DNA from 3 places in the Streptomyces sp. NPDC088923 genome. Region 2 is predicted to be linked to each of the others. Evidence: riboswitches for the same ligand, from Rfam matches in the RefSeq annotation. Region 2 holds a riboswitch; each other region holds the start of a gene.

Region 1 (9,572 bases), 1.5 Mb from region 2:
GACTGGGCAAGGAGGCCGCCCTGCATCTCGCCGCGGCCGGGCAGGACCTCCTCCTAACCTACCGCTCGCACGCCGAGGAGATCGAGGCGGTGCTCGCCGCGGTGCGCGGGCTGGGGCGTACCGCCGTGGCCTTCCGGCTCGACACGACCGAGTTCGGCTCGTTCCCGGGCTTCGCCGCGGACGTGCGGGCCGCGCTGGCCGAGCACTGGGGGCGGGACACTTTCGACCACCTCTTCAACAACGCCGGTTCCGCCGCGATGGCGCCCGTCGCCGAGACGACGGCGGCGCAGCTCGACAGCATGTACGAGGTGCACTTCAAGGGTCCGTACCTGCTCACCCAGACGCTCCTTCCGCTGCTCGCCGACGGCGGCCGGGTGCTCAACGTCTCGACCGGGCTGACACGCTTCACGCAGTCGGACGCCGCGCCGTACGCCGCCATGAAGGGTGCCGTGGAGGTCTTCACGCGGTACCTCGCCAAGGAGCTGGGCCCGCGCGGCATCGCGGTCAACGCGATCGCCCCCGGTGCCACCGGAACCGACTTCGGCGGCGGCTACCTGCGTGACAGCGAGCAGGTACGGGAGGGCCTCGCGAGCGTCATCGCGATGGGTCACGTCGGCGACCCCGTCGACATCGGCGCGGCCGTCGCCTCGCTCCTCGCCGACGGCACCCGCTGGATCACCGGGCAGCGCATCGAGGCGAGCGGCGGCATGCTGCTGTGAGCCCCGGCCAGGACACGGCCGGAAGCGCCCCGTCGTACCCCGCCGCGCCGTGCCCGGCCCGCCTCACCCCACCCCGCTCCACCACTCCCCGCCCCAACGGCACGCCACCCCCGGGCGCACGCACCCCCGCCCGCCCGGCATCATCGACGCCAAGTCCGCCACCGCCACCAAGACCGTCACCGCCACCAGGACCAACACCAGCACCACCGCCACTGCCACCGCCACTGCCACTGCCACCGCCACCGCCACCGCCACCGCCACTCAGACGGTCACCACCAGCCCCACCGTCAGGGACACCCTTCAGGAGGACCGCCGTGGACCGGGCTCAGCTCGCCGACTTCCTGCGCACCCGACGGGCCGCGCTGCAACCCGAGGACGTCGGGCTGCCGCGCGGTCCGCGCCGCCGTACCGGTGGGCTGCGGCGCGAGGAGGTGGCGGCGTTGTGCGAGATGTCCGCCGACTACTACACGCGCATCGAGCAGGAGCGCGGTCCGCAGCCCTCGGAGCAGATGCTCGCCGCGATGGCGCGCGGGCTGCGCCTCACGCTCGCCGAACGCGACCACCTCTTCCTCCTCGCCGGCCACAACGCCCCCGCCCGCACGAGCCGCACGGACCACATCACACCGGGTCTCATGCGCATCCTCGACCGACTGGAGGACACCCCCGCGCAGGTCCTCTCGGGTGTCGGCGAGACGCTCAAGCAGACCCACGCGGCGACCGCGCTGCTCGGGGACCAGACCCTTTTCACCGGTCTGGAGCGCAGCATCACGTACCGCTGGTTCGCCGCGCCCGGCACCGTGCGGCCGCTCTACCCGGCGGAGGACCACACGCTGCGCGGGCGGTTCTTCGCCTCGGAGTTGCGCGCGGCGTACGCGCGGGAGGGGAAGGGCGGGCGCGCCGAGGAGATCGCCGAGGCGCTGCTCGCGCGCAGCGAGGAGTTCGCCGCGCTGTGGGCGGCGCACGAGGTGGGTCTGCCGCAGACCGAGACGAAGCGGGTGCGCCACCCGGATCTCGGGGCGCTCGACCTGTACTGCCAGGTGCTCATCGATCCCGCCCAGTGGCAGTCGCTCCTCGTCTACACCGCGACCCCCGGCACCGACAGCCACGAGAAGCTCCAGCTCCTCAACTCCCTCCCGGCCCGCGCCCCGGGTGCCTGAGCGGACGGCTCACCACTGCGCAGCACGCCCCACCTCACCGAGCACCCCCGCCTCACAGCACGCCCGTCTCCCGCGCCCGCAGCACCGTCGCGAGCCGGTCCGTCGTCCCGAACTTGCGGTAGAGGTGGGCGAGGTGGCGGTGGACGGTACGGGGGGAGATGCCGAGGCGCTGGGCGATGGCGCTCGCGGTGCGGGCCTCGGCGAGCAGGGCGAGGACGGTGATCTCGCGCGGGGTGAGGCCGAGTTGGGCGGCGCGTTCCTCCCGTACCTTCGCCGCTTCCGGGCCGCCGGGGGGCGTGCGCCAGGCGCGCAGGTGGCCGGCGTGTGCCTCGACGGCGGCGAGTACGGGCTGGGCCCGGCGGGCGTAGGCGAGGTGGGCGGGGGTGAAGGGGGTGCGGCCCGTGCGGTGCAGGAGACAGCCGTTGATGGCGCCGTTCTCGGGGCGCGGGAGCGGCAGGGCGAGGATGTCGGTGGAGCCGAGCGCGTCGCGCAGGCGTCCGGCGGGTGCGGCGTGGCGCCAGGCGTGGGCTCCGGCGGTGGTGCGGGCGGTGAGGGGTTCGAGGGGGTGGCCGGCGGTGTAGTGGTCGACGAAGGGGTAGCCGGCGCGGATCACGTCGAGCTGGTCGGGGCCGAGGAGGTGGTGGGCCGGGCCCTCGGGGGTCCACAGCCGGACGGTGCCCTCGCCCGGGTTCCATTCCCCGGCCTTGCGGACGGCGAGGTCGGCGTCGAGCGCGTCGAGCAGTTCGGTGAAGGCGAGGGCCCACAGCTGTTCGGGGCGGGTCTCGTGGAGTGCCGCGACGGCGAGTTCGAGCAGCCGGGCGAGCGCGACGGGGTCCGCGTCCGCTCCGTCCACCGTGCCGTCCTCTTCCTGGAGTACGAGAAGTCCGTGAGGCTGTCGGGCCGCGCGGCCCGCGACGTTCGCCGTGACCGCCTCTATGAGTACAAGTACTCATACCCTGCCGGGCCCGTTCACGGCATCCTGTCCCGGTGACGACCGTCCGGAACGGGGCGGTGGTACGGGGGCGGCCCGCGCCGGATTCGGGGGAAGCGACGCGGGCCGCACCCGGCACGGCCGTCGCTCCCCGGGGGAACGCGGACGGTCGGCCACACGAAGAAGCGGCACCTCCTGGACCGGGAGGTGCCGCTTTCACGTGTACGGGGCGCAGGAACGGCGCCCGCCCGACGCGGTACGGGCACGAGCCGCCCGCGCCGTACGCGCGCGGGCCCCCACCCCGCCCCGCAGGGAACCCGTACCCGCCTCGCCCAGCAAGCCCCCCACACGCAACCGGGGCCCGCACGTCCGCAGACGTACGGGCCCCGGGGAACCCTCATCCGAGCCCGGCCGTGCGGCCGGGGGCCGGATCAGAAGTCCATGTCACCGCCCGGCATGCCGCCCGGGGCGGCCGGGGCGGCCTTCTCCGGCTTGTCGGCGATGACGGCCTCGGTGGTGAGGAAGAGCGCGGCGATGGAGGCCGCGTTCTGGAGGGCGGAGCGCGTGACCTTGGCCGGGTCGAGGATGCCCTCGGCGATCATGTTCACGTACTCGCCGGTCGCGGCGTTGAGGCCGTAGCCGACCTCAAGGTTGCGGACCTTCTCCACCACGACGCCGCCTTCGAGGCCGGCGTTGACGGCGATCTGCTTGAGCGGGGCCTCCAGGGCGGTGCGCACGGCGGCAGCGCCGGTCGCCTCGTCGCCTTCGAGCTCCAGCTTGTCGAAGACCGCGGAGGCCTGGAGCAGGGCCACGCCGCCGCCGGCGACGATGCCCTCCTCGACAGCCGCCTTGGCGTTGCGCACGGCGTCCTCGATGCGGTGCTTGCGCTCCTTGAGCTCGACCTCGGTCGCGGCACCGGCCTTGATGACGGCGACGCCACCGGCGAGCTTCGCCAGGCGCTCCTGGAGCTTCTCTCGGTCGTAGTCCGAGTCGCTGTTCTCGATCTCGGCGCGGATCTGGTTGACGCGGCCCGCGACCTGCTCGCTGTCGCCGGCGCCGTCCACGATGGTCGTCTCGTCCTTGGTGATGACGACCTTGCGGGCGCGGCCGAGCAGCTCGATGCCGGCGTTCTCCAGCTTGAGGCCGACCTCCTCGGAGATGACCTGGCCACCGGTGAGGATGGCGATGTCGCCGAGCATGGCCTTGCGGCGGTCGCCGAAGCCGGGGGCCTTGACCGCGACGGACTTGAAGGTGCCGCGGATCTTGTTGACGACCAGGGTGGAGAGCGCCTCGCCCTCGACGTCCTCGGCGATGATCAGCAGCGGCTTGCCGGACTGCATGACCTTCTCCAGCAGCGGAAGGAGGTCCTTCACGTTGCTGATCTTGGAGTTCGCGATGAGGATGTACGGGTCGTCGAGCGACGACTCCATGCGCTCCATGTCGGTGGCGAAGTACGCCGAGATGTAGCCCTTGTCGAAGCGCATACCCTCGGTGAGTTCCAGCTCCAGACCGAAGGTCTGGGACTCCTCGACGGTGATGACGCCTTCCTTGCCCACCTTGTCCATGGCCTCGGCGATGAGCTCGCCGATCTGGGTGTCGGCGGCGGAGATGGAGGCGGTGGAGGCGATCTGCTCCTTGGTCTCCACGTCCTTGGCCTGCTCCAGGAGCGCGCCCGAGACGGCCTCGACGGCCTGCTCGATGCCGCGCTTCAGGGCCATCGGGTTGGCGCCGGCGGCCACGTTGCGCAGGCCCTCGCGGACCAGGGCCTGGGCCAGGACGGTCGCGGTCGTCGTGCCGTCACCGGCGACGTCGTCCGTCTTCTTCGCGACCTCCTTGACCAGCTCGGCGCCGATCTTCTCGTACGGGTCCTCCAGCTCGATCTCCTTGGCGATGGAGACACCATCGTTGGTGATCGTGGGGGCGCCCCACTTCTTCTCCAGGACGACGTTGCGGCCCTTGGGACCGAGGGTCACCTTGACGGCGTCGGCGAGCTGGTTCATACCGCGCTCAAGGCCGCGCCGCGCCTCCTCGTCGAACGCGATGATCTTGGCCATGTGAAGTGGTCCTCCCAGGACACGGGGTGGGCTGAGGGACCGTGTGGCGCCCGCGACGGACGGCCTGGGACCCGCGCCGAATTCCTTGCCACGGCGGGGCCGCCGGGCCTCACCGACCCGGTCTCTCTGTCACTCTCACCATCAGAGTGCTAACGCTAATGATTAGCACTCTGCCCCATCGAGTGCAAGCCACTTGAGTGCGCCTTACCCGACCCGGGGCCGACCCATGCCACCCGTGCGTGTAAGCGCGCGGGCGCGGCGGCCCCGGACGCCGGCCCGTCCGGGGCCGCCGCGCCCGCCGCGCGTACGCGCACACGCGGCGAGGGCCCGCCCCCGCTCTCCGGGTGCGGGCCCTCGCCCGTGCTCGTCATGTCGTGTCGTACGCGGCCGCGGGGCCCCGTACCGGTCGGAGCGCTGTTCAGGCGGCAGCGCGGACCATGTCCGCCTGCGGGCCCTTCTGGCCCTGCGAGATCTCGAACTCGACCCGCTGACCCTCCTCCAGGGTGCGGTAACCGTCCATCTGGATCGCGCTGTAGTGGACGAATACATCCGCACCACCGTCGACCGCGATGAAGCCGTAGCCCTTCTCCGCGTTGAACCACTTGACGGTGCCCTGAGCCATGCCTAACTCCCCTATTACTGGCCCTTGCACAGGAACGCACTTCGCGCACCCGGGTCAGACCTCACCCCCGCGGGAATCTTGGGGGGCGTGCGCCGGAACGCGTCGACCGCCGCTGAATGTATCTGCCCAACTGCCGTCCGCAACAGGTCAGTCGGACGAGAAATCGGCTCGGCCCGCATCCTGACATGGCCGGAGAATTCACGGGAGTTCAGGACACGTCGGGCCCGGCAAAAGGAACGCAAAGCCGCAAATGGGCGGCACGGAAAGCGGAATTGATTCCCAGGTTTCCGACAGGTGCGCGTGCGGCGTCGGGGATTCCTGGAGCCGCCGTGAAGAAAGGGGCGAAGCAATACCCCGACTCTACTCCTGCGAATCCCATGGAATTGCCCCCTCCGCTTGTGGTGCGGAGGGGGCAGGGGTGAAGCGAGGGGTACGGGCGAGGCGGGGACCGTCCGGCGCGGGGCTCAGCAGCCGCCGGCGACCGCCGGGATGATCGAGATGCCCGTGCCGTCCGGGGTGGCGGTGTCGAGGCCCTGCTCGAAGCGGATGTCGTCGTCGTTGACGTAGAGGTTGACGAAGCGGCGGAGCTTGCCGTCGTCGTCGAGGACGCGGGCAGAGATGCCGGTGTGGTTGCGCTCCAGGTCGGCGAGGACCTCGGCGACGGTCGCGCCCTCGGCGGGGACCTCGGCCTGGCCGCCGGTGTAGGTGCGCAGGATGGTCGGGATACGAACGGAAACGCTCATGGCGTGGCCTTTCTCGGGCAGCGCGGAAAGTTGGGGGGACGGGCTCGGCCGGGGCTCAGCGGAGCCCGGCCGGGCTCAGCCCGCGAGACCGGCGGCGCGGAAGGCGTCCAGGTCGGGGCGGATGGTCGCGGTGGGCCCGGTGGTCGGGGCGACCGCGTCCAGGGTCTTGAGGCCGTCGCCGGTGTTGAGGACGACGGTGGTCAGGGCGGGGTCGAGCTGCCCGTTCTCGATGAGCTTGCGCGTGACACCGACCGTGACGCCGCCCGCCGTCTCGGCGAAGATGCCCTCGGTGCGCGCGAGGAGCTTGATCGCGTCCACGACCTGCTCGTCGTCCACGTCCTCGACGGCGCCGCCCGTGCGGCGGGCGATGTCGAGCACGTAGGGGCCGTCGGCCGGGTTGCCGATCGCGAGGGACTTCGCGATCGTCTTCGGCTTCTGCGGGCGTACGACGTCGTGCCCGGCCTTGTACGCGGTCGAGACCGGCGAGCAGCCCTCGGCCTGCGCGCCGAAGATCCGGTACGGCTTGTCCGCGACGAGACCGAGCCTGATCAGTTCCTTCAGACCCTTGTCGATCTTCGTCAGCTGCGAGCCGGAGGCGACCGGGATGACGATCTGGTCGGGGATCTCCCAGCCGAGCTGTTCACAGATCTCGTACGCCAGCGTCTTCGAGCCCTCGCCGTAGTACGGGCGCAGGTTGACGTTGACGAAGCCCCAGCCCTCGCCGAGCGGGTCGCCGATCAGCTCGGAGCAGAAGCGGTTCACGTCGTCGTACGTGCCCTCGATGCCGACGAGCTCGCCGCCGTAGACCGCGGCCATGACGACCTTGCCCTGCTCCAGGTCGTGCGGGATGAAGACGCAGGAGCGGAAGCCGGCGCGGGCGGCGGCGGCGCCGACGGCCCCCGCGAGGTTGCCCGTCGAGGAGCAGGACAGGGTCGTGAAGCCGAAGGCGCGCGCGGCCTCGACGGCGATCGCGACGACGCGGTCCTTGAAGGAGTGCGTGGGGTTCCCGGAGTCGTCCTTGACGTAGAGGCCGCCGGTGACGCCGAGTTCCTTCGCGAGCCGGTCCGCCTTCACGAGTTGCGTGAGTCCGGGGTTGGTGTTGGGGTGGCTCGCCACGTCGGCGGGCACGGGCAGCAACGGTGCGTAACGCCAGATGTTCTTGGGGCCGGCCTCGATCGCGCGGCGCAGTTCCTCGACGTCGCCGGACGGCAGCTCGTAGGCGACCTCAAGGGGGCCGAAGCAGCTTTCGCAGGCGAAGACCGGGCCGAGCGGGAAGCGCTCGCCGCACTCGCGACAGGAGAGCGCGACGGCGGGGCCGAGGTCGACGGCGGAGGTGGTGTTCTGCGGGGTTTCGGCGGCTTGCACAGCCATGGGGAGGCCCTTTCTCCTCATCTTCCCCGCGGCGCATCTCGCCGCGAGACGGAATTGGCACCTTCCCGAGCCAGGGCCTTCGGTGGCGGTATCGGTGAACCGCGCGGAGACTGGCTGGAGGGTTGCCGGGGCTTCAACGGGCCGTATCCCTCTGCCCCTCTGGATGAGCGTTGTGGCACCCGGGCTTCGGGCCCGGGGCGTTTGTGACACAAGGTGACAGCGCACCCCGACATGGGATGGTCACCCGCGTTGTTCAAGACTGTAACCGAAGCCCTGGATCGTGGAGCGAGCCGTCCGCACGCCGAGATGAAGATCTCATCGGCGCCCTCCGCAAGGGGCGGCAGTCGAAGGGCCTCGCACCGGGTCCGTACGCACGAGGGGACAGACGCCGTGATCGAAGAGGTGGAACGCTGGCTGGAGCATCGCTCCTGGACCGCGAACGACTGGCCCGTGGAACGGCTCGCCGCGCTCAAACGCGCCACGGGGGCCTCGGTGGCCGTCGTCCTTCCGGCACTGAACGAGGAGGCGACCGTCGGCGCGATCGTCGACGTCATCCGGCGTGAACTCGTCGAAGCCGTCCCTCTCGTCGACGAACTCGTCGTCCTCGACTCGGGCTCCACGGACCGCACCGCCGAGGTCGCGCGCGCGGCCGGGGCGCGGGTCGTGCACCGGGACGCGGTGCTGCCGCGGCTGCCCGCCGTGCCGGGCAAGGGCGAGGTGCTGTGGCGCTCGCTGCTCGCGACCGACAGTGAGCTGATCTGTTTCGTCGACGCGGACCTCAAGGACTTCCGGTCCGCCTTCGTGACCGGCATCCTCGGCCCGCTCCTCGCCGAGCGGGACGTGCATCTCGTGAAGGCGATGTACGACCGTCCGCTCGGCTCCGAGCCCGGCCAGGGCGGCCGGGTCACCGAACTCATGGCGCGCCCGCTGCTCAACATGCACTGGCCGCGGCTCTCGGGTTTCGTGCAGCCGCTGGGCGGCGAGTACGCGGGGCGGCGCTCGCTCCTCGAACAGCTGCCGTTCCCCGTGGGGTACGGGGTCGAGCTGGGTCTCCTCGTGGACGCGCTGCACACGGTGGGGCTCGACGCGCTCGCGCAGGTGGACGTCGGGGTGCGGGTGCACCGCCACCAGGACGGGCAGGCGCTGGGCCGCATGGCGGCGACGATCTACCGCACGGCGCAGGTACGGCTCGCGCGCGGCCATCTCGTACGCCCCGAGCTGACCCAGTTCGACCGCCTGCCCGAGGGCGGTTTCGCGGCGCACACGCATCCCGTGGACACGGAGGAGCGGCCGCCGATGCGGGAGATCCCGGAGTACACGGAGCGGAGGGAGGCGGCCTGAGGGGGGCACGGGGCGGGGCGTTGGCGGCGCGTGGGGGCGGGGCGCGGGTGCGTCCGTCGGCCGTCGTCCCGCGGGGGGCGCGGCAGAACATGGCAGTTGGGGGCGGATGCCGAGTCCCGCACAGTTCGCACGTTTGAGCCCATGATCCCGAGGCGAGGAATGCACCATGCCTACTGACGACCCCACCCGCCCCACCGGCACCGGCACCGGTGCCGCCGTCCTCCTCGCCTCCAACCGCGGCCCCGTCTCGTACGCGTTCGGCGCGCACGGCGAGCTGAGGGCCAAGCGCGGCGGCGGGGGGCTCGTCTCGGGGCTCTCGGCGATCGGGCCCGAGGTCGACGCGGTGTGGGTGTGCGCGGCGCTGAGCGACGCGGACCGCGAGGCGGCCCGGCGCTCGGGCGCGGAGCTGGACCCGGCGGACACGGGCGGGCGCCGTGTCCACATGCTCGGGATCGATCCGCGCACGCAGCACGAGGCGTACAACGACATCGCCAACAGCGTGCTGTGGTTCGCCCACCACATGCTGTGGCAGACGCCCTTGGAGCCCGCGTTCGGCCCGGAGTTCCGCGCGCGCTGGGCCTCCTTCGAGGCGTACAACCGCGCCTTCGCCGAGGCGCTCGCGGCGCAGGCGGCG
Region 2 (9,572 bases):
CACCTGAGGGCCCCGCCCCGTCCCACCTTCCCGGTGGGCGGACGGGGCCCTTCGCGCTGCCCCCGCGCCGATAGGGTGGGGGGCGTCGAAACGGCGGCCGGCGCGCTGCGTCCCCGCCCCCGCACCCACACACCAGGAGCGGCCATGAGCGCTGTGCACCCCGTCGGAGGCGATACCGCGGCGGCCCGCTCCTGGCCGGCCGTACTCGACGGACTCCTCTCCGGCCGCGACCAGTCCGCGGCCGACACCGCCTGGGCGATGGACCGCATCATGCGGGGCGAGGCCACGGACGCGCAGATCGCGGGCTTCGCCGTGGCCCTGCGCGCCAAGGGCGAGACCGTCGAGGAGATCAGCGGCATCGTCGAGGCGATGTACGCGCACGCCCGCACCATCGAGGTGTCGGGCGAGTGCGTCGACATCGTCGGTACGGGCGGCGACGGGGCCAAGACCGTCAACATCTCCACGATGTCCGCCGTCGTCGTCGCGGGGACGGGGGCGAAGGTCGTCAAGCACGGCAACCGCGCCGCCTCCTCGGCGTCCGGGGCCTCCGACGTCCTGGAGAAGCTCGGCGTGAACCTGGAGCTGAGCCCGGAGCGGGTGGCGCGGGTCGCCGAGGAGGCCGGGATCACCTTCTGCTTCGCCGTGAAGTTCCACCCGGCGCTGCGGTACGTGGCGGCGGCGCGTGGTGAGCTGGGCATCCGGACGACCTTCAACTTCCTCGGCCCGCTCACCAACCCGGCGCGGGTCCGCGCTCAGGCCACCGGCGTCGCCGACGCCCGGATGGCGCCGATCATGGCCGGGGTGCTCGCCGCGCGCGGCTCCTCCGCGCTCGTCTTCCGCGGCGACGACGGCCTCGACGAACTCACGACGGCGGCGACCTCACGGGTGTGGATCGTCCAGGACGGCGCGGTGCGCGAGGAGAGCTTCGACCCGCGCGACGTGGGCCTCGGCCTCTCCCCGGTCTCGGCCCTGCGCGGCGGCGACGCCTCGCACAACGCCGAGGTGGCCCGGCGCCTCTTCGCGGGCGAGCGCGGCCCGGTCCGCGACGCGGTGCTCCTCAACGCGGCGGCGGCCCTCGCGGCACTGCGCCCGAGCGGGGAGGCGCTGAGGGACCGGATCGGCGAGGGCATGGCGCGGGCGGCCGAGTCGCTGGACTCGGGTGCCGCGGCGGCGGCGCTGGAGCGGTGGGTCGAGGCCAGCAACGCCTGAGGCGTCGGTGCGGGGGGTGGCACGGAGCCGTGTCACCCCCCGTTTCGCATCGTGGAACCCCCTGGGCCTCGCCCAGGTCTCTGTGGCAGGATGCGGGCAGGTCATGAGTGACAGCGACTACGGCCCCGGCCTGCTGTCCGGCAACCCTCCGTCCGTGGCGGGGTGCCCCGGGTGAAGACCTGGCCGCAGGCAGCGAGGTCTGCGGCAAGCGCGGACCCCTCCGCGCCCGACAGGGGCGTTGGCACACCTCCCTTTCGCGGCGTCAGGCACCAGGGGTCCTGGTCGTCGAGGGAGCGGTTCTCCGTGAGCAAGCGAATGTCGTAGGGCGCACACCCTTCATCACCCCAGGGTGCGGCGCCCTTCGCCGTCCCACACCGCCGGGCACTTCGTACCGCCCGCAACCCCAGCCTTCGCAGCTCGCCTTCCGCTGCCCTCCGTCTCACGTACGGGAGTTCGCCATGTCCGTTTCCGCCGCCTCCGCCTCGGTTCCCGCCTCCGCCGCCACCCCCGCCGCTCCGCTGCCCGTCCTCGGCCGCGAGGTGCGCGTGCCGCTCGTCACCGGGGGCGAGGTCGAGTACGCCGCGCTCGACTACGCCGCGAGCGCCCCGGCCCTGGAGCGCGTCTGGAACGATGTCGCCGCCTACGCCCCGTACTACGGCAGCGTGCACCGCGGTGCCGGTTACCTCTCGCAGCTCTCCACCGAGCTGTTCGAGACGGCCCGCGCCGACGTCGCCGCCTTCCTCGGCTGCCGCGAGGACGACGAGCTGGTCTTCACGCGCTCCACGACCGACTCGCTCAACCTCCTCGCCGCCGCGCTGCCCGAGGGGTGCGAGGTGTACGTCTTCGAGACCGAGCACCACGCCTCGCTGCTGCCCTGGCGCACCGCCGCCGTGACCCACCTCGACGCCCCGCGCGGCCCCGCCGAGGCCGTCGCGACGCTGGAGAGCGCGCTGAAGGCCCGCACCGGCACCGGGGCGGCGCTCGTGTGCGTCACGGGCGCGTCCAACGTGACGGGCGAGCTGTGGCCCGTCGCCGAGCTGGCCCGGGTCGCGCACGCGCACGGCGCGCGGATCGTCCTGGACGCCGCGCAGCTCGCCCCGCACCACCCCGTCTCGGTCAGCGCGCTGGACGTGGACTGGGTCGCCTTCTCGGGCCACAAGCTGTACGCGCCCTTCGGCGCGGGCGTCCTCGCGGGCCGCGCGGACTGGCTGGAGGACGCGGAGCCCTACCTCGCGGGCGGCGGCGCGAGCCGCGCCGTGAGCAGGCGCGCGGACGGCGGCGTGGACGTCGAGTGGCACACCGGCGCCGCGCGCCACGAGGCGGGTTCGCCGAACGTCATCGGCGCCTACGCGATCGCCTCCGCGTGCAAGGCCCTCACGGAGGCCGGTTTCGACGCGCTCGTCGCGCGCGAGCAGCAACTCGTGGCGCGGGTGCGGGACGGGCTCGCCGCGATCGAGGGCGTGCGCGTCCTCGGGCTCTTCGGCCCCGAGGCCGAGCGGGTCGGCGTGCTCTCCTTCGTCGTGAGCGGCTGGAACAGCTCGCACCTGGCGGCGGCCCTCTCGGCCGAGTACGGGATCGGGGTCCGCGACGGGCTCTTCTGCGCCCACCCGCTGGTGCGCACGCTGCTCGGCGCGGACGCCGGGGCGCCCGGCGAGTGCGGGGCGCCCGAGGGCGGCTCGCTCAACGCGGTGCGGGTCAGCTTCGGCGCCGGGACGCCCGACGAGCACGTCGAGCGCTTCCTGGGCGCGGTGCGCGAACTGGTCGAGCAGGGCGCGCGGTGGACGTACCGGACCGAGGGCGGGCGCTGCGTGCCGGCGGTCTGAGGGGGACGCACGGGAGGGGCGCCGGTCGCGGGACCGGCGCCCCTCTCTCGTACCTGCGCGGGGAAGGCGTCCCCCGGGAACCCGGTCTCAGGAATCGAGACCGATCGCGAAGGCCGCCTCCAGGTCGTGCTGCGAGTACGTGCGGAAGGCCACGTGCGTGTCGGTCGCGGCGACACCGGGGATCTTGCTGATCCGGTTCGGGATGATCTCGGCCAGGTCCTCGTGGCGGCCGACGCGGACCATCGCGATGAGGTCGTAGGAGCCGGTGACCGAGAAGACCTCGCTCACGCTGTCCAGCGCGGCGATGGACTCGGCGATCTCCGGGATTCGGTCGACGCTGGTCTTGATGAGCACGATCGCGGTGATCACGGCTGTTGGTCCCCTTCACTGTCCTGGTGGGCCCACTTTAGTCCGGGCCTCCGTCCCCGCCGCGCGGTCCCGTCCACAGGCCGTAGGGTTACGGGCAACATAAACGGCCTTTACCGAGTACGAGAAGGAAGCGAAGCGGACGATGACCGTTCCCCTGCCCACGGAGACCACGCGCTGGCGCTGCACCCTGTGCGGCAACCTCACCAGGTTCGACGTGAGCCGGTCGTCGAAGGTCGTCGAGTACGTCCACCTCGACCTCGCCGGGAAACCGAACGTCGAGGAGCGCGAAGTCGTGAGTGAGACGATCGACTCGGTCCGCTGCCGCTGGTGCAACGCGGTGGACCAGATCGAACTGGTGGACAGGCCGGGGCCGGCCGCCTGAGAGCCGGCCCGCACGAGCGAGTGGGGTGAGGACATGGTGGAGGAAGCGAACGCCGAGCCCGCCGGTGCGCCCCACGGCGCGGAGCGGGACGGTCACGAGGGCGGCGCTCACGAGGGCGGCGCTCACGAGGGCGCGGGGCAGTCGGCCGACGAGAGCGGACCCGAGCACGGGGCGCGCGGGCACGACGGGGACCGGGCGGGGGAGGCGCTGGAGGGGCCCTTGCCCGAAGGCGTCCGGCACCGGGTCGTCCAGTACGTGGCGACCTGTTTCGGCGGTCTCACCGTCGCCGAACTCCCCCCGCAACTGCGCCAGTACGCGCGGTTCACGCCGAGCAGACGGCTCAAGTACGCGGGCAACGCGATGGCCGCCGCGGTCGAGAACGACTCCGCCTTCCGCGCCCGGGTCGCCGAGCGGCTGTGCGCCGCGCAGCCGGAGTTGTGCGCGGCGCTGAACGAGGGCACCCCGCCGCCCGCCGCCGAGCCGGTGGACGTCGCCGCCGTCGCGTACCTGCTGCGGCCCCCGGGCTGGCTCAAACTCGTCGCCGCCGCCGGTGAGGAGGCCGAGCGGGCCGGGGCCGAGCGGATGGACGAGGCGGCCAGGGAGGAACTGGACCGGCTGCGCGCGGAGCGCGACGAGGCGCGCGAGCGCGGGCGGGCGGACAGCGAGCGGCTGCGCGGCGAGGTCGAGGGGCTGCGCCGCGAGAGCGACGCGGTACGGCGCAAGCTGCGGGCCGCGCAGAGCGACATCAAGCGCGGCGAGGCCGCGCTGCGCAAGGAGCAGGAGCGGGCGGAGGCCCAGCGCGTCGAACTCCAGGCACAGTTGAGCGCGGCCGAGAGCGAGACGCGGCGGGTGCGGGCGCGGCTCGGCGAGGTCGAGGCGGCCCTCGAGGCGAGCCGGAAGGCGACGCGCGAGGGGCGCAGCGTCGAGGACATGCGGCTGCGGCTGCTGCTCGACACGGTGCTCGACGCGGCGCAGGGGCTGCGGCGCGAACTCGCGCTGCCGCCCGTCTCCGTACGGCCCGCGGAGACCGTGGACGCGCGGGAGCCGGCGAAGTTCAGCCCGAAGGACATCGCGGCCCGCGCGCTCGCCGAGGACGACCCGGCGATCCTGGACCAGTTGCTCGCGCTGCCGCAGGCGCACCTCGTCGTGGACGGGTACAACGTCACGAAGACCGGTTATCCGATGATGCCCTTGGAGAAGCAGCGGCTGCGGCTGCTCGGCGGGCTCTCGCAGCTCGCGGCGCAGAGCGGGGCCGAGGTGACATGCGTCTTCGACGGCGCCGAACTCGCCGCCCCCGTGCTGCTCGCTCCGCCGCGCGGGGTGCGGGTGCTGTTCAGCAAGGCGGGTGTGACGGCGGACGAGTTGATCCGGCAGCTGGTGCGGGCGGAGCCGGTGGGGCGGCCGGTCGTCGTGGTGTCCACGGACAAGGAAGTGGCGGACGGGATCGCGAAGGCGGGAGCGCGGCCGGTGCCGAGTGTGATGCTTCTGAAGCGGTTGTCGCGGGGGTGACGTCGCGGGGCTCCGCCCCGGGCCCCGGTTTCGGGGCTCCGCCCCGCGCCCCGATTCGGGACTCCGCCCCGGACCCCGCTCCTCAAACGCCGCAGGGGCTGGAGATTGTGCGGTGGGATTTTCGGTGCGGGTTGGTTCGAGCTGGAGCATGCCGCGAACACATGTGCCCGGTATGGCTGTTGCGGCTTGGTTCGTATGATCTGTGACTGACGCGTTATCTGGTGTGCTTCGTGGGGCTTGGGGCGCGACGCTCGGTCAGTCCTTCGTCACCGCAGGTGGCTTACGGGTAAAGAAACCCCGGAGTCGCAGGTTTTTACCGGTGAGGATTTGAACTGATCACAAGAAGGTCACTACTGTCGGCCCGAACTCTCGCTCGGTTGATCACCCATCCGGGGTGGCGGTGAGAGGGCACCGCCCACCGGTGGATCGGTAGGCGGCTGGAGGAAGAAGGAGCTCGCCTTCGTGGCGTCCCACCGTCGACCGAAGCAGCCGAGCCGCGCCCGCGTGACCGTGCTCACCGCGACCGCCGCTGCTGCCGTGGCCCTCACTTCGCAGGCCGCGCACGCAGATCCCAAGCCCACCAAGTCCGAGGTGAAGTCGAAGGTCGACAAGCTCTACGACGAGGCGGAGCAGGCGACCGAGAAGCTCAACGGGGCGACCGAGAAGCAGAAGAAGCTGGAGAAGGAGGTCGACGCCATCCAGGACAAGGTGGCGCGCGGCCAGGACGAGCTGAACGAGCAGCGGCAGTCGCTCGGCGCCGTCGCCGCGGCCCAGTACCGTTCCGGCGGCATCGACCCCTCCGTGCAGCTCTTCCTCTCCGCCGACCCGGACTCCTTCCTCCAGCAGGCCGGTGCCCTCGACCAGCTCAGCGCGCAGCAGACGCAGCAGCTCAAGCAGATCCAGGCCAAGCAGCGCAAGCTCGCCCAGGAGCGCAAGGAGGCCGCCGACAAGCTCGCCGACCTCGCCGACACGCGCAAGGAACTGGGCAAGAAGAAGGGCGAGGTCAAGGCCAAGCTCGCCGAGGCCCAGCGCATCCTCAACTCGATGACGGCCGCCGAGAAGGCCGCGATGCAGGCGGAGCAGGACCGCGCCAACCGCGCCAGCGCGCGCACCGCGCTCACCTCGGCCCCCGGCACCACGGCCAATCCCGGCAAGGGCTCGGGCATGTCGGGTGCCGCGTTCTCCGCCGCGCAGACGCAGCTCGGCAAGCCGTACGTCTTCGGCGCCACCGGCCCCAGCTCCTACGACTGCTCGGGCCTCACCTCGTGGGCCTACCGGCAGGCCGGGGTCTCGCTTCCCCGTACCTCGCAGGCGCAGGCGAACGCCGGGACGCGCATCTACTCGCAGAGCCAGCTCCAGGTCGGCGACCTCGTGCTCTTCTACGGCGACCTGCACCACATCGGCCTCTACGCGGGCAACGGCCAGGTGCTGCACGCTCCCCGCACCGGCACCGTCGTGCGCTACGAGGCGATCGGCAACATGCCCTTCCAGTTCGGCGTGCGCGTCTGAACCTCGAACGGCCGTAACGGCGTTCACCGGAGCCCCGGGAAGCACCCGCTTCCCGGGGCTCCGTCGTGTCCCGTAACGGTCGCGCCACACCCGCCCGATCGGGGGAATCCCGCGCCGCCGTGCTGACCCGAAGGACCCGTCGTGACCTGCGTGGCGGCGGCGGAAGGCGGACGAACTCGCCCAAAGCGTGCGTCCGTCGGTCGTTGGTGCGCGCCCCGGGGTGCGGCTACTGTCGGCGCGCGTTCCGGCACAGCCGCCGGGTTCCGGCCCGGCGCGCGCCCGGGACCGCCCCGACGCACCGGGCCCCCGCGCCCGTGCCCCAGCGAAAGGACAGCGAACGCCGTGGCGTCTCACCGCCGTTCCCTCTCCACCGGGCGCACCGCGCGCGGCGCCGTCCTCACCGCCGCGGCCGCCGCCGCACTCGCCGCCGTACCGGCCGCCGCGCCCGCCGAGGCCGCCCCGCACCCCGACCGGCAGGAGGTGAGGGCGGGACTCGACCGGCTCTACGCCCAGGCGGAGCGCGCCACCGAGGCGTACAACAGGTCCGACGAACGCGCCGACAAGCTGCGCGCCACCGTGCGCCGCTCCACCGACGCCGTCGCCCGCGCCCAGGAACGCGTCAACACGATGCGCGACGCCGTCGGTTCGCTCGCCGCCGCGCAGTACCGCTCCGGGGGCATCGACCCCGCGCTCGCCCTCCTGCTCACCTCCGACCCCGACCGCTACCTCAGCCACGCGGCCCTCCTCGACCAGGTCGGCAACCAGCGCGCCGCCGAACTCGGCCACCTCCTCGGCGCCCAGCGCGAACTCGCCCAGGACCGCACCGAGGCGCTCCAGGCGCTGCGCCGCCTGGAGCGCACCCGCGAGGACGTCGCCCGGCACAAGCGCACGGTCGAGGCGAAGCTCTCCGCCGCGCGCCGCCTCCTCAACTCGCTGCCCGCCGAGGAGCGCGCCGCGCTGCGGGACGGGACCGCCGGGGGCCTGGGCGACCTCGCGGGCGCGGCGCACACACGGGCCGCGCGGGGCGCGGGCCCGGACCTGCCGCCCGGGACGGCCGCGGTCTCCGGGCGCGCCGCCGCCGCCGTCGCGGCGGCCCGTTCCGCGCTCGGCCGCCCCTACGTGTGGGGCGCCTCGGGGCCCGGGGCCTTCGACTGCTCCGGGCTCATGCAGTGGGCGTGGGGGAGGGCCGGGGTCGGTCTGCCCCGCACCTCGCAGGCCCAGGCGGGCGCGGGCCAGCGGGTGCCGCTCTCGCAGGCACGCCCCGGGGACCTCGTCACGTACCGCTCGGACGCGAGCCACGTCGGCATGTACGTCGGGGGCGGCCAGGTCATCCACGCGCCCCACCCGGGCGCGGCCGTGCGCTACGAGTCCGTCCACATGCTCCCGATCAACTCGGTGACCCGGCCCTGAGCCCCGGCGACGACGAGTTCCCGGCCGGTCGCGGGGACGCGGGACGGGGGTGCCCGGGGAGGGGTGGAGCCCCGCCGTATGCTCGCCGCGTGGCCCGAAGCCGACCCTCCCGCCCCCGCCCCGGACGCGCCGCGGCGCTCGCTCTCCTGCTGCTGCTCGGCGGCTGCGCGGGAGGGGGCGGCGAGAGCGGCGGCGACACGGGGAAGCGGGTGCGGGCCGTGCTCGACGCGCGCGGCGACGCCGTACGGGAACGGGACCGCGCCGACTGGCTCGCGACCGCGGCGCCCGGCCAGGCGCGCGAGGGCGCGGGGACCGTCTTCACCAATCTCGACGCCCTCCGGCCCAGCGCCTGGAGCTACCGCGTCACCTCCGTCACGCCCGAGGGCGACCACGCGGCGGTCCGCGCGACGCTCTCGTACCGTGTCCAGGGCTACGACAGCGCCCCCGTCACCGCACAGCGCGCCCTCACCCTGCGCCGCGTCTCCGGCCGCTGGTACGTGAGCGCCGACAAGCCCGCCCCCGGGGCCCCGCAACAGCTGTGGGAGCAGGGCCGGATGACCGTCGTGCGCGGCGCGGACTCGCTCGTGCTCGGCGTCGGACAGCCGCGCGCGAAGCTCGCGGACGTCGCGGGGCTCGCCGACGAGGCCGTGCCCGCCGTGCGCCGCGTGTGGCCCGAGCGGTGGGCGGGGCGGCTCATCGTGCTGCTGCCCGCCTCGCTCGACCGCATGGCAGCCCTCCTCGGCGAGAAGCCCGCCGACTACCGGGGGATCGCCGCCGTCACCACCGGCGAACTCGGCTCGGTGGCCCACGTGCCCGCCGACCGCGTCACCGTCAACCCCGAGGCGTACGAGGAACTCGGCTCCTTCGGCAAGCGCTTCGTACTCATCCACGAGGCCACGCACGTCGCGACCCGCTCCGCCACGACCGCCGAGACCCCGCTGTGGCTCTCCGAGGGCTTCGCCGACTGGACCGGTTACCACGGCAGCGGGCGCACCCCGCGCCAGGTCGCCCCCGAACTCGCCCAGGCGGTCCGCGAGGGCGAGGCGCCCACCGCGCTGCCCACCGACGCCGACTTCGCCTTCTCGGGGGACCCGGACCACCTCGCCCGCGCCTACGAGGGCGGCTGGCTCGCCTGCCGGATGATCGCCGAACAGTGGGGCGAGCCGAAACTGCGCGACTTCTACCAGGCGGTGGGGGAGCACAAGGGCCGGGACGGAGCGGTCGCCGCCGCCGCGCGCGGGGTGCTCGGGGTGAGCGAGGCGGAACTCGTGGGGAGGTGGCGCGGGTACGTGAGGGAGCAACTCGCCTAGACGTCCGCCACGCCCCGGCCCCGACCCCGCTCGCCTACGCGTCCGTCGTCG
Region 3 (9,572 bases), on a different contig from region 2:
GTACGAGCCGCATCCCGCGCCCGCCGCCGCCCGCGGCGGCCTTGAGGAGCAGCGGGAGGTCCTTCTCGCCGGCCCGCGCGGGATCGACGGCCGCGAGGAGGGGGACGCCCGCGCGGGCCATGAGGTCCTTGGCGCGGGTCTTGGAGGCCATCGCCTCGACGGCCTCGGGCGGCGGTCCGATCCAGGTGAGCCCGGCGCGGGTGACGGCGCGCGCGAAGGCGGCGTTCTCGGAGAGGAAGCCGTAGCCGGGGTGCACGGCGTCGGCCCCGGAGGCCTTGGCGGCGTCCAGGATCAGGTCGGCGCGCAGATAGGTGTCGGCGGGGGCGGCGCCGGGGAGGCGGACGGCGAGGTCGGCTTCGGTGGTGTGCGGGGCGTGCGTGTCGGGATCGGAGTGGACGGCGACGGTGGTGATGCCGAGCGTGCGGCAGGTGCGCTGGACGCGGCGGGCGATCTCACCGCGGTTGGCGACGAGGAGACGGGTGACGGGGCGCGGGGTGATGGTCATGGGGTGGCTCCTCTCGCGGGGTGGTGGCGGGTGCTCTCGTACGGGCGCGGGCGGCCGGGGGCACACGGTCCGCGCCGGGCCGTCCCGTACCGCCCCTTACATGCGGAAGACACCGAACCCCCCTCGGTTGCCCCGGACTTCGGCCGTGTGGACGGCCGAGAGGCACAGGCCGAGAACGGTGCGTGTGTCGCGCGGGTCGATGATGCCGTCGTCGTAGAGGCGCCCCGAGAGGAAGACGGGCAGGGACTCGGCCTCGACCTGCCGCTCGACCATCGCGCGCAGCGAGGCGTCCGCGTCCTCGTTGTACGGGCGGCCCTTCGCGGCGGCCGAGGCGCGGGCGACGAGCGAGAGGACCCCGGCGAGTTGCTGGGGGCCCATGACGGCGGACTTGGCGCTGGGCCAGGCGAAGAGGAAGCGCGGGTCGAACGCGCGCCCGCACATGCCGTAGTGCCCGGCCCCGTAGGAGGCGCCGATGAGGACGGACAGGTGCGGGACGCGGGAGTTGGCGACGGCGTTGATCATCATGCTGCCGTGTTTGACGATGCCGCCCTGCTCGTACTCCTTGCCGACCATGAAGCCGGTCGTGTGGTGGAGGAAGAGGAGGGGGATGTCGCGTTGGTTGGCGAGCTGGATGAACTGGGCCGCCTTCTGCGACTCCTCGCTGAACAGGACGCCCCGCGTGTTGGCGAGGATGCCGATCGGGTAGCCGTGCAGGCGCGCCCAGCCGGTGGTGAGGCTGGTGCCGTAGAGCGGCTTGAACTCGTCGTAGTCGGAGTCGTCGACGAGCCGTGCGACGACCTCGCGCGGGTCGAAGGGCTCACGCAGGTCCTCGGGGACGAGACCGAGGAGTTCCTCGGCGTCGTGGCGGGGCGGTGCGGCGGGTTCCGGTGCCGAGTGGGCCTTGCGGTGGTTGAGGCGGGCGACGACGCGGCGGGCGAGGCGGAGGGCGTCGGGCTCATCGAGGGCGAGGTGGTCGGCGAGGCCCGAGGTGCGGGCGTGCATGTCCGCGCCGCCGAGTGATTCGTCGTCGCTCTCCTCTCCGGTCGCCATCTTGACGAGCGGCGGGCCGCCGAGGAAGACCTTCGCGTGGTCCTTGACCATGACGACGTGGTCGGACATGCCGGGGATGTACGCGCCGCCCGCCGTCGAGTTGCCGAAGACGACGGCGACGGTCGGGATGCCCTCCGCGGACAGGCGCGTGAGGTCGCGGAAGAGCGCGCCGCCCGGGATGAAGATCTCCTTCTGCGAGGGCAGGTCGGCGCCGCCCGACTCGACGAGGCTGATGACGGGCAGCCGGTTGGCGCGGGCGATCTCGTTGGCGCGCAGCGCCTTCCTGAGCGTCCAGGGGTTGCTCGCGCCGCCGCGCACGGTCGGGTCGTTGGCGGTGATGACGCACTCGACGCCGCTGACGGTGCCGATCCCGGTGACGAGCGAGGCGCCCACGGCCCAGTCGCTGCCCCAGCCGGCGAGCGGGGACAGTTCGAGGAACGGCGTGTCGCGGTCGAGGAGGAGTTCGACGCGCTCGCGGGCGAGGAGCTTGCCGCGCCCGTGGTGGCGCGTCACGTACTTCTCACCGCCGCCCGCGAGGGCCTTGGCGTGCTCGGTGCCGAGTGCGGCGAGCTTGTCGAGGAGCGCGGCGCGGCGCGCGAGGTGGTCGGGTGCGGTGGGGTCGACGGTGCTGGTCAGTGCGGTCACGCGCGGGTCTCCTCAGGCGCTTCGGGGGGCTCCGGTGCGGGGACGGGGCCGAGCAGGCCCTCCGGTACGTCGGTGTGGCGCGCGCGCAGCCACTCCCCCAGCGCCTTCGCCTGCGGGTCGAAGCGGTCGCGCGCCGCGGCGCCCTCGCCGAGGAGGCCCTCGATCACGAAGTTGACGGCGTGCAAATGGGGCAGGACGTGCCGGGTGACGGGGAGGGGCGCGGTCTCGGGGAGGAGGGTGCGCAGCCGCTCGGTGGTGAGGTGGTGGACGAGCCAGGGCCACGCGGCGGGCTCGCGCGCCCAGACGCCGAGGTTGGCGTCGCCGCCCTTGTCCCCGCTGCGCGCCCCGGCGACGTGCCCGAGCGGGACCCGGCGCACGGGTCCGGGGGCGGGCGGCGGGGGCAGTTCGGCGGCGGGCACGGTCGCCGGGGGTGTCGCGGTGTGCGGGGGCGGCGGGATGGCGACGCTGGTGCCGTCCGCGAGGTGGGCGGTGTGGCGCACGGCGGTCTGTGCGACGGTCGTCGCGGTGAACACGCCGTACGGGGACGGCCTTCCCGGCGGCGCGGTGAGGTGGAAGCCGGGGTATCCGGCGAGGCCGAGTTCGACGGCGGCGGCGCCGATCCGGCGGCCGACGGTCTCGGGGTCCGCGTCGCGTACGACGAGGCGGAGCAGGGCGCTCGCGGTCTCCTCGGTGGCGGCGTCGGGGTGGTCGGTGCGGACGAGTTCCCAGTCGGCCCGGGCGGGGGGCCGCTCGGCGAGGGCCTCGGTGAGCTGGGCGCGCACGAGTGCGGCCTTGGCGGGGATGTCGAGTCCGGTGAGGACGAGGACGACCTCGCCCCGGTGGCCGCCGAGACGGCTGAGCCCCACCTTCAGCGTGGGCGGCGGCGCCTCGCCCCGTACGCCGTGCACACGGACCCGGTCGGGGCCCTCCTGGACGAGGCGCACGGTGTCGAGGCGGGCGACGACGTCGGGCCCGAGGTAGCGCGCGGGGCCCGTCTCGTAGAGGAGCTGGGCTGTGACCGTGCCCGTCGTGACGGCGCCGCCCGTGCCGGGGTGCTTGGTGAGGACCGCGCTGCCGTCGGCGGCGATCTCGGCGAGCGGGAAGCCGGGGCGGCGTACGTCGTGGGCGGTGAAGTCGCTGTAGTTGCCGCCCGTGACCTGGGCGCCGCACTCCAGGAGGTGCCCCGCGACGACGGCGCCCGCGAGACGGTCGTGGTCGGTCGGCTCCCAGCCGAAGTGCGCGGCGGCGGCACCGCTGACCAGGGCCGCGTCGGTGACGCGCCCGGTCACGACGAGTTGGGCGCCCGCGCGCAGGCACGCGGTGATGCCGTGGCCGCCGAGGTAGGCGTTGGCGGTGAGCACGCCCTCGCCCCAGCTCTCGCGGCCGGACGCCTCGGGGTGGGCGAGGAGGTCGTCCCCGCTCACGTACGCGACGGGTATGTCGAGCCCCTCGCGGCGCACGAGCCGCCGCAGTTCCCCGGCCAGTCCCGCCGGGTTGAGGCCGCCCGCGTTGGTGACGACGCGGACGCCGCGTTCGGCGACGAGGTGGAGGCACTCGGCGAGCTGGCGCGGGAAGGTGCAGACGTACCCGGCCGCGGGGTCCTTGAGCCGGTCGCGGCCGAGGATGAGCATCGTCAGCTCGGCGAGGTAGTCCCCGGTGAGCACGTCGAGCGGCCCGTCCGAGAGCATCTCACGCACGGCGGAGAAACGGTCCCCGTAGAAGCCGGAGGCGTTGCCGACACGGAGCGGGGCGAGTGGGGCGGAGGGGGTCAACGCGGTTACTCCTCACCGGGGTTGGTGCGGCGTGGGGGCGTCGCACGGTGCAGCATCACAGCGCGGGAGAAAACAAGCAAGCGTGCTTGCATGATTTTTCCGGGCCCGGCACGGCGGAATACCGGTTGCCCCGGGCGGTCCCCGCGCCCAAGGATCGGCGGGTTCGCCCCTTTCCCGACCCCGGAGCCGCACCGTGGACCTCCTCGCCGCTCTCCCCCTGCGCACCCCCCGCCTGACGCTGCGCCCCTTCACGCCAAAGGACACCGACGCGATGCACGCGTACCAGCGCCTGCCCGAGGTCGCCCGCTACCTGTACCGCCCGCCCCGCACGCGCGCCGAGTGCGAGGCGGTGATCGCCGTGCCGCCCGCGTGGGAGAAGGAGGGCGACCGGGTCCTCCTCGCGGTGTGCCCCACGCCGCCCGCGCCCGGCGTGCCCGCGCTCGCCGGCGAGGTGAGCGTGAACCTGCGCGATCCGCGCGCCCGCCAGGCGGAGATCGGGTGGTCCCTGCACCCGGGGGCGGTGGGCCGCGGCTACGCGACCGAGGCGGCCCGCGCCCTCGCCCACCTCGCCTTCACCCTCGGCGCCCACCGCCTCTACGCCCGCGTGGACGCCGAGAACACCGCGTCCTTCCGCGTCTGCGAACGCCTCGGCATGCGCCGCGAGGCCCACTTGGTGGAGAACGACCTGTGGGAGGGGCGATGGGGCGACGAGTTCGTGTACGGGCTGCTGGCGCGGGAGTTCGGTGGCTGAGGGGCGTCGGTCGCCTCCGGATGGACACCGTCTTGACGGTCCGTCGCGGTGCCCCGACACTGGGGGAGACGGTCACGATCGTCAGCGCCCGCGCGGCTCGTCCCGCGCGCGGTTCATCGGCCCCGGCCCGCTGACAGGCAACCCTTCGACCGCGATGGGGTGCCCCGGGTGACGACCTGGTCCCGCCATGGCGGCGGGACAAGCGCGGCCCCGGTGGGGTGGCTGGGGAGGGGTGGGTGTCATGTCCGGAGCTCTCGCCCCGCACGGTACCGACCGTTCTCCTTCACCGGTGTGCCCCCGGCGCCGCACCCTCACCCGCAGGCTCCACATCGACCTGCTGCGCGTGTGCGGGGCGACAGGCCGACCGGTCCGCTGACGCCCCTCGGTCCTTCGCGATCCCGGCGCTCCGTGCGTCCCCTGTGCCGCGCCCTGCTCCCCTCTCTTCTTCTGGGAGAACCATGTCCAAAACCCTTGCCCCCTCCTCGCCCGACCTTCCTCTCTGTACCCCCGCGACCGCGCGGCCCGGCAGTGGTCTGCCGCGTGTGCGCGAAGCGGTCGAACCTGTCGTGCGGGAGCGCATCGGCGTCGCGGGCGGGCACGGCTTCTACCCGGCCCCGCACCGGTACGCGCTGTACCTGACGCCCCGGCGCGCCGACGCGCTGCGCGTCGCGGTGACGGTGCGGCTGCTCGGTCTCGCCGAGACCCTCGCCCTCGTCCCGCTCGAAGGCCCCGGCTCGCCCGCGTACGAGAGCCTGCGCCGCTCCTACGAGGCCACGCGCCGGCACTACGCGGGAGCGCTCACCGTGCCCGCCCTGTGCGACCGCTGGACCGGGCGCGTCGTCAGCAACCACACGCCCGACATCCTGCGCGACCTGCACGGCCGCTTCGGCCCCGGCGAGTCGGCCGAGTGCGGGGCGTGCGCGCTGCGCCCCGCCGCGCTCGGCACCGAGACCGACCGGCTCGAAGCGGCGTGGGACTTCACGGGCGCCGCGCCGGGCACGGCGCCGCTCGACGTCGTCGCGGCGCGGCTGCGGCGCGCGCCGTACGTCCTCGGGGAGCGGCTGACGGCGGCGGACGTCGACGCGTGGTCGGCGCTCGTGGCGCTCGGCGCGCTGCCCCGGACAGGCGGCGCGCCGCACCAGGCGCTCGCCACGCACTCCGGGCGCGAGGTGCTCACCGCCTGGGCGCGCGGCCTCGCGGAGCGCCCGGCGTTCAAGGGAGCGTTGGCGCGGGAGTACGGGGCGAGGTGACCGGAACGGGCGGGCGGGGCCTTGCGCGCCGCTCGCCCGGCACCGTTCACGCCACCCCCGCTCCCCTCCGCTCGGTCACCAGCGCGGCGAAGCGGTGGGCGAGGGTGCGCCAGGCGGCCTCGGCCTCGGGGGCCTCGCGCAGGGCGTGGGCGTGGAGGTGCGCGGGGTCGGGCGCGCCGTGGCGGGCGAGGCGCTCCGGGTTCCAGCGCGTGATGCGCGCGGCGCGCGCCTCGGGGTGGAACTGGACGCCCCAGGCCGCGGCGCCGACGCGGAAGCCCTGGTACGGGCAGTCGGCGCTGCTCGCGAGCCACCGCGCGCCCGGCGGCAGCGCCGTGATGGCGTCGACGTGGTTCTCGATCGCGGGCGGGTGCGGGGGCAGCCCGTGGAAGAGCGGGTCGTCGGCCGCCTCGGGGCGCAAGGTGAGCCGGACGCTGCCGAACTCGGGCGTCCCGTGCTCCCCGCGCACCTCTCCCCCGGCGACGTGGGCCAGGAGTTGCCCGCCGAGGCAGATCCCGAAGTAGGGGACGCCCGCGTCGAGCGCCTGCCGGGCGAGTTCGCGGGTCCCCGCGAGCCAGGGGGCGCGGGCGTCGTCGTCGGGGAGGTAGGCGCCGCCGAGGACGAGCAGCCCGTCGTGGGCGACCCGTTCCGGCAGCGGCTCGCCCTCCCAGGCCCGTACGGCATCGAGCCGCACCCCGCCTTCAGCGAGCCACTGCTCCCAGTTCCCCGCCCCGTCCCCGTCGTTGTTGCGCACCACGAGCACCCGGGGCACGCCCGCCCCGCCGCCGTCACCGTTGTCCTGCCGCTCTTCGGTCGCCACCTGCGGTCTCCGTCCCTGTCGGCTGTGCGGGTCGGACCCGAGCCTAGGCACACACGAAGGGCCGGGATGCGAGCCGCCGCGACCGCGTGGCCGGTACGGCTTCATGGTGCGCACATGTCCCCTCCTCCCGTACGGAGTCGGCTCAGCCCCTCGCCTCCCCCGCCAGCGCCGCCGCGTCCCCCGCCGTCGCGGCACGCGGCGCTTCCGACGGGCTGTCCACCTCGCCCCAGATCATCTTCTCGGGGACGCGGGCCGCGCGGTCGCCGCGGGCCAGGGCCCCGTAGAGGACCGCCGGGATGACCAGGCCGATGATCCAGGAGATGTCGGCGCCGCCGAGCGGGCCGACGAGCGGGCCCGTGTAGAACTCGGTCGAGATGAAGGGGAGCTGGATGAGGATGCCGACGACGTAGGTGATGATCGCGCGCCAGCGCCAGCCGCCGTAGCGGCCGTTCGGGTCGGAGAGCGCCGGGAGGTCGTACCGCTCCCTGGCGATGACGTAGTAGTCGACGAGGTTGATCGCGCTCCACGGCGTGAAGAAGATCAGCAGGAAGAGCAGGAACGTCGAGAACGAGTCCAGGAAGTTGCCGCGTCCGAGGAGCGCGACGATCGTCCCGGCGAGCATGATCGCGAGGACGTACCCGGCGCGGCCCCGCTGGCTGAGGGTGCGCTGGGCGCGGAAGCCGGTCACGCCGGTGAGGACGGACATGAATCCGCCGTACGTGTTCAGCACGTTGATGGTGAGCTTGCCGAGCGCGATCACGAAGTAGAGGACGGAGGCGATGATCCCCGTGCCGCCGAGCCCGACCACGTAGCCGACCTCGTCGCCCGCGATGGCGCCCGCCGAGGCCGCCGCGGCGAGCGCGCCGAAGGCCATCGACCACTGCGAGCCGAGCACCGTGCCGCCGAGCGTGCACCAGAAGGTGGCGCGCGGCGAGGTGTCGCGCGGCAGGTAGCGGGAGTAGTCGGCGACGTAGGGGCCGAAGGCGAGCTGCCAGGAGGCGGAGAGCGAGATCGCGAGGAGGAAGGCGGGGAGGTGGAAGGAGTGGTCCCCGAGGAGGTCGCCGAGCGAGGCGCGCTGGAGAAGGCGGATGCCGAGGTAGATGAAGGCGAGGGCGCCGACCACGCTCGCGATCCGGCCGAGGCGGTGGATCACGCGGTAGCCGATGACGGCGGTGAGCGCGGTGGCGAGCGCGAAGACGACGATGCCCGTGACGTCGCCGAGGTGGGTGAGGTGGCCCACGGCCTGCCCCGCGAGGACGGTGCCGCTGGCGAAGAAGCCGACGTACATCACGACGACGCACACGAGCGGCACGATCGCCCCGTAGACGCCGAACTGCGCGCGGCTGGAGATCATCTGCGGCAGTCCGAGGCGCGGTCCCTGCGCGGAGTGCAGGGCCATGACGGCGCCGCCGAGGAGGTTGCCGAGCAGCAGGCCGATGAGCGACCAGAAGGCGTCGGCGCCGAGGACGACTGCGAGCGCGCCCGTGACGACGGCGGTGATCTGGAGGTTGGCGCCGAACCACAGCGTGAACTGGCTGAAGGGGCGGCCGTGCCGCTCGGCGTCGGGGACGGCCTCGATGGAACGGCGTTCGACGAGGCCGCCTCCGGGTTCGGGGGCGGACGGCGGGGTGGTGCCGGTGGAACGGGGAGCTGACATGAGCGGGCTCCTGTGACGGTCGGCGCGAGGGCGTGACGCTGAGTAGATGCGCGACACGGGATAAATATTTCCATTCAGGCTATGGATTGTTGAATGGATGTCAATACTCCGGCTCTTTTCCGTCACTATGTAAGACGTGTCAGCCCTGCTCACCGACCTCTTGGCGGACCCTGCCCTGCACCTGCGCCCGCTCACCTCGCACTGCCACGAGGGCCCGCGCGCGATCAGCTGGGTGGCGACCACCGAGCTGCCCGATCCGCTGCCGTTCCTGCGGGCCGGTGAGCTGATGCTGACCACCGGGATGCTGGAGCGCTCGCCGCGCGAGTGGGACGACCTGCTGCGCCGGCTCGCGGCGCTCCCCGTCGCCGGTCTCGGTTTCGGCACCGGGCTCGTGCACCAGGAGGTGCCGAAGGACGTGGTGGAGCGGGCCGAGCACGCCGGGCTCGCACTCTTCGGCTCCCCCGTCGAGGTGCCGTTCGTGCAGATCAGCCGCTGGGTCGCGGACCGGGTCTTCGCCGAGCGGTACGCGCAGGTGCGCCGTACCGCCGACGTGCAGGACACGCTGCTGCGCGAGCTGCTCTCCGGGCGCGGACTGCCGGGGCTGCTGCGGCGACTGCACGGCCACCTCGACGCGGGTACCGTCTCGGTCACCGCGCCGGACGGCCGCCTCCTCGCGCGGCACCCGTCGACGCCCGAGGGCCCGGCCCTCGGGACACCCGGCACGCCCGGTACACCCGGCACACCCGGCACGCCCGGGACACCCATCACAGTCGACGGCGCCCCCGTGGCGCGGCTCGCGACGGAGCGGGCCACGGCCAGGCAGGATCTGCTCTCCTTCGCCGCCTCCGTCCTCGGTCTGGAAGTGGCCAGGCAGCAGGCCGTGCTCACCGGGCGCCGCGAGCTGCTCGGCCAGGTCGTCGAGGACGTCGTGCACCGCGCGGTGCCGGACGCCGAGGCCCGGCGGCGCCTCGCCGCGCACGGCATCGACCCCGCGGCCCCGCACGCCGTGGTGCTCGCCCGCGTCCCCGCCGGGCCCGCACGGCTGCGCGCGCTGCCGTGGACGCTCGGCCCGCTCCTGGACCGGGGCGGCGACGTGCTGCCCACCGCACTCGTCGAGGACAGCGT

Evidence for each region. Region 2 has a riboswitch for S-adenosylmethionine ahead of ACIP4O_RS09480 (aminotransferase class V-fold PLP-dependent enzyme). Riboswitches for the same ligand answer to the same signal wherever they lie in the genome.
Region 1: linked by a shared signal. The riboswitch ahead of thrC (threonine synthase) and the one ahead of ACIP4O_RS09480 (aminotransferase class V-fold PLP-dependent enzyme) in region 2 are both predicted to bind S-adenosylmethionine.
Region 3: linked by a shared signal. The riboswitch ahead of ACIP4O_RS23955 (cell envelope biogenesis protein OmpA) and the one ahead of ACIP4O_RS09480 (aminotransferase class V-fold PLP-dependent enzyme) in region 2 are both predicted to bind S-adenosylmethionine.

The regions. Positions count from the first base shown of each region.
Region 1 is NZ_JBIVIO010000001.1:566,554-576,125, reverse strand. It holds gene ACIP4O_RS02790 (SDR family NAD(P)-dependent oxidoreductase) at 1-719, shown strand, start outside; gene ACIP4O_RS02785 (helix-turn-helix transcriptional regulator) at 1,034-1,876, shown strand; gene ACIP4O_RS02780 (response regulator transcription factor) at 1,929-2,729, opposite strand; gene groL (chaperonin GroEL) at 3,239-4,861, opposite strand; gene ACIP4O_RS02770 (cold-shock protein) at 5,280-5,483, opposite strand; gene ACIP4O_RS02765 (MoaD/ThiS family protein) at 5,948-6,226, opposite strand; gene thrC (threonine synthase) at 6,302-7,597, opposite strand; SAM riboswitch class I at 7,612-7,767, opposite strand; gene ACIP4O_RS02755 (glucosyl-3-phosphoglycerate synthase) at 7,988-8,938, shown strand; gene ACIP4O_RS02750 (trehalose-6-phosphate synthase) at 9,105-9,572, shown strand, end outside.
Region 2 is NZ_JBIVIO010000001.1:2,098,585-2,108,156, forward strand. It holds gene trpD (anthranilate phosphoribosyltransferase) at 145-1,209, shown strand; SAM riboswitch class IV at 1,309-1,426, shown strand; gene ACIP4O_RS09480 (aminotransferase class V-fold PLP-dependent enzyme) at 1,668-3,032, shown strand; gene ACIP4O_RS09485 (Lrp/AsnC family transcriptional regulator) at 3,120-3,401, opposite strand; gene ACIP4O_RS09490 (hypothetical protein) at 3,544-3,783, shown strand; gene ACIP4O_RS09495 (NYN domain-containing protein) at 3,817-5,292, shown strand; gene ACIP4O_RS09500 (NlpC/P60 family protein) at 5,755-6,801, shown strand; gene ACIP4O_RS09505 (NlpC/P60 family protein) at 7,144-8,211, shown strand; gene ACIP4O_RS09510 (hypothetical protein) at 8,301-9,521, shown strand; gene ACIP4O_RS09515 (glycosyltransferase 87 family protein) at 9,556-9,572, opposite strand, start outside.
Region 3 is NZ_JBIVIO010000007.1:31,899-41,470, forward strand. It holds gene ACIP4O_RS23935 (biotin carboxylase N-terminal domain-containing protein) at 1-505, opposite strand, end outside; gene ACIP4O_RS23940 (acyl-CoA carboxylase subunit beta) at 602-2,200, opposite strand; gene ACIP4O_RS23945 (acyclic terpene utilization AtuA family protein) at 2,197-3,972, opposite strand; gene ACIP4O_RS23950 (GNAT family N-acetyltransferase) at 4,166-4,723, shown strand; SAM riboswitch class IV at 4,794-4,934, shown strand; gene ACIP4O_RS23955 (cell envelope biogenesis protein OmpA) at 5,266-5,973, shown strand; gene ACIP4O_RS23960 (type 1 glutamine amidotransferase) at 6,020-6,790, opposite strand; gene ACIP4O_RS23965 (purine-cytosine permease family protein) at 6,933-8,447, opposite strand; gene ACIP4O_RS23970 (PucR family transcriptional regulator) at 8,584-9,572, shown strand, end outside.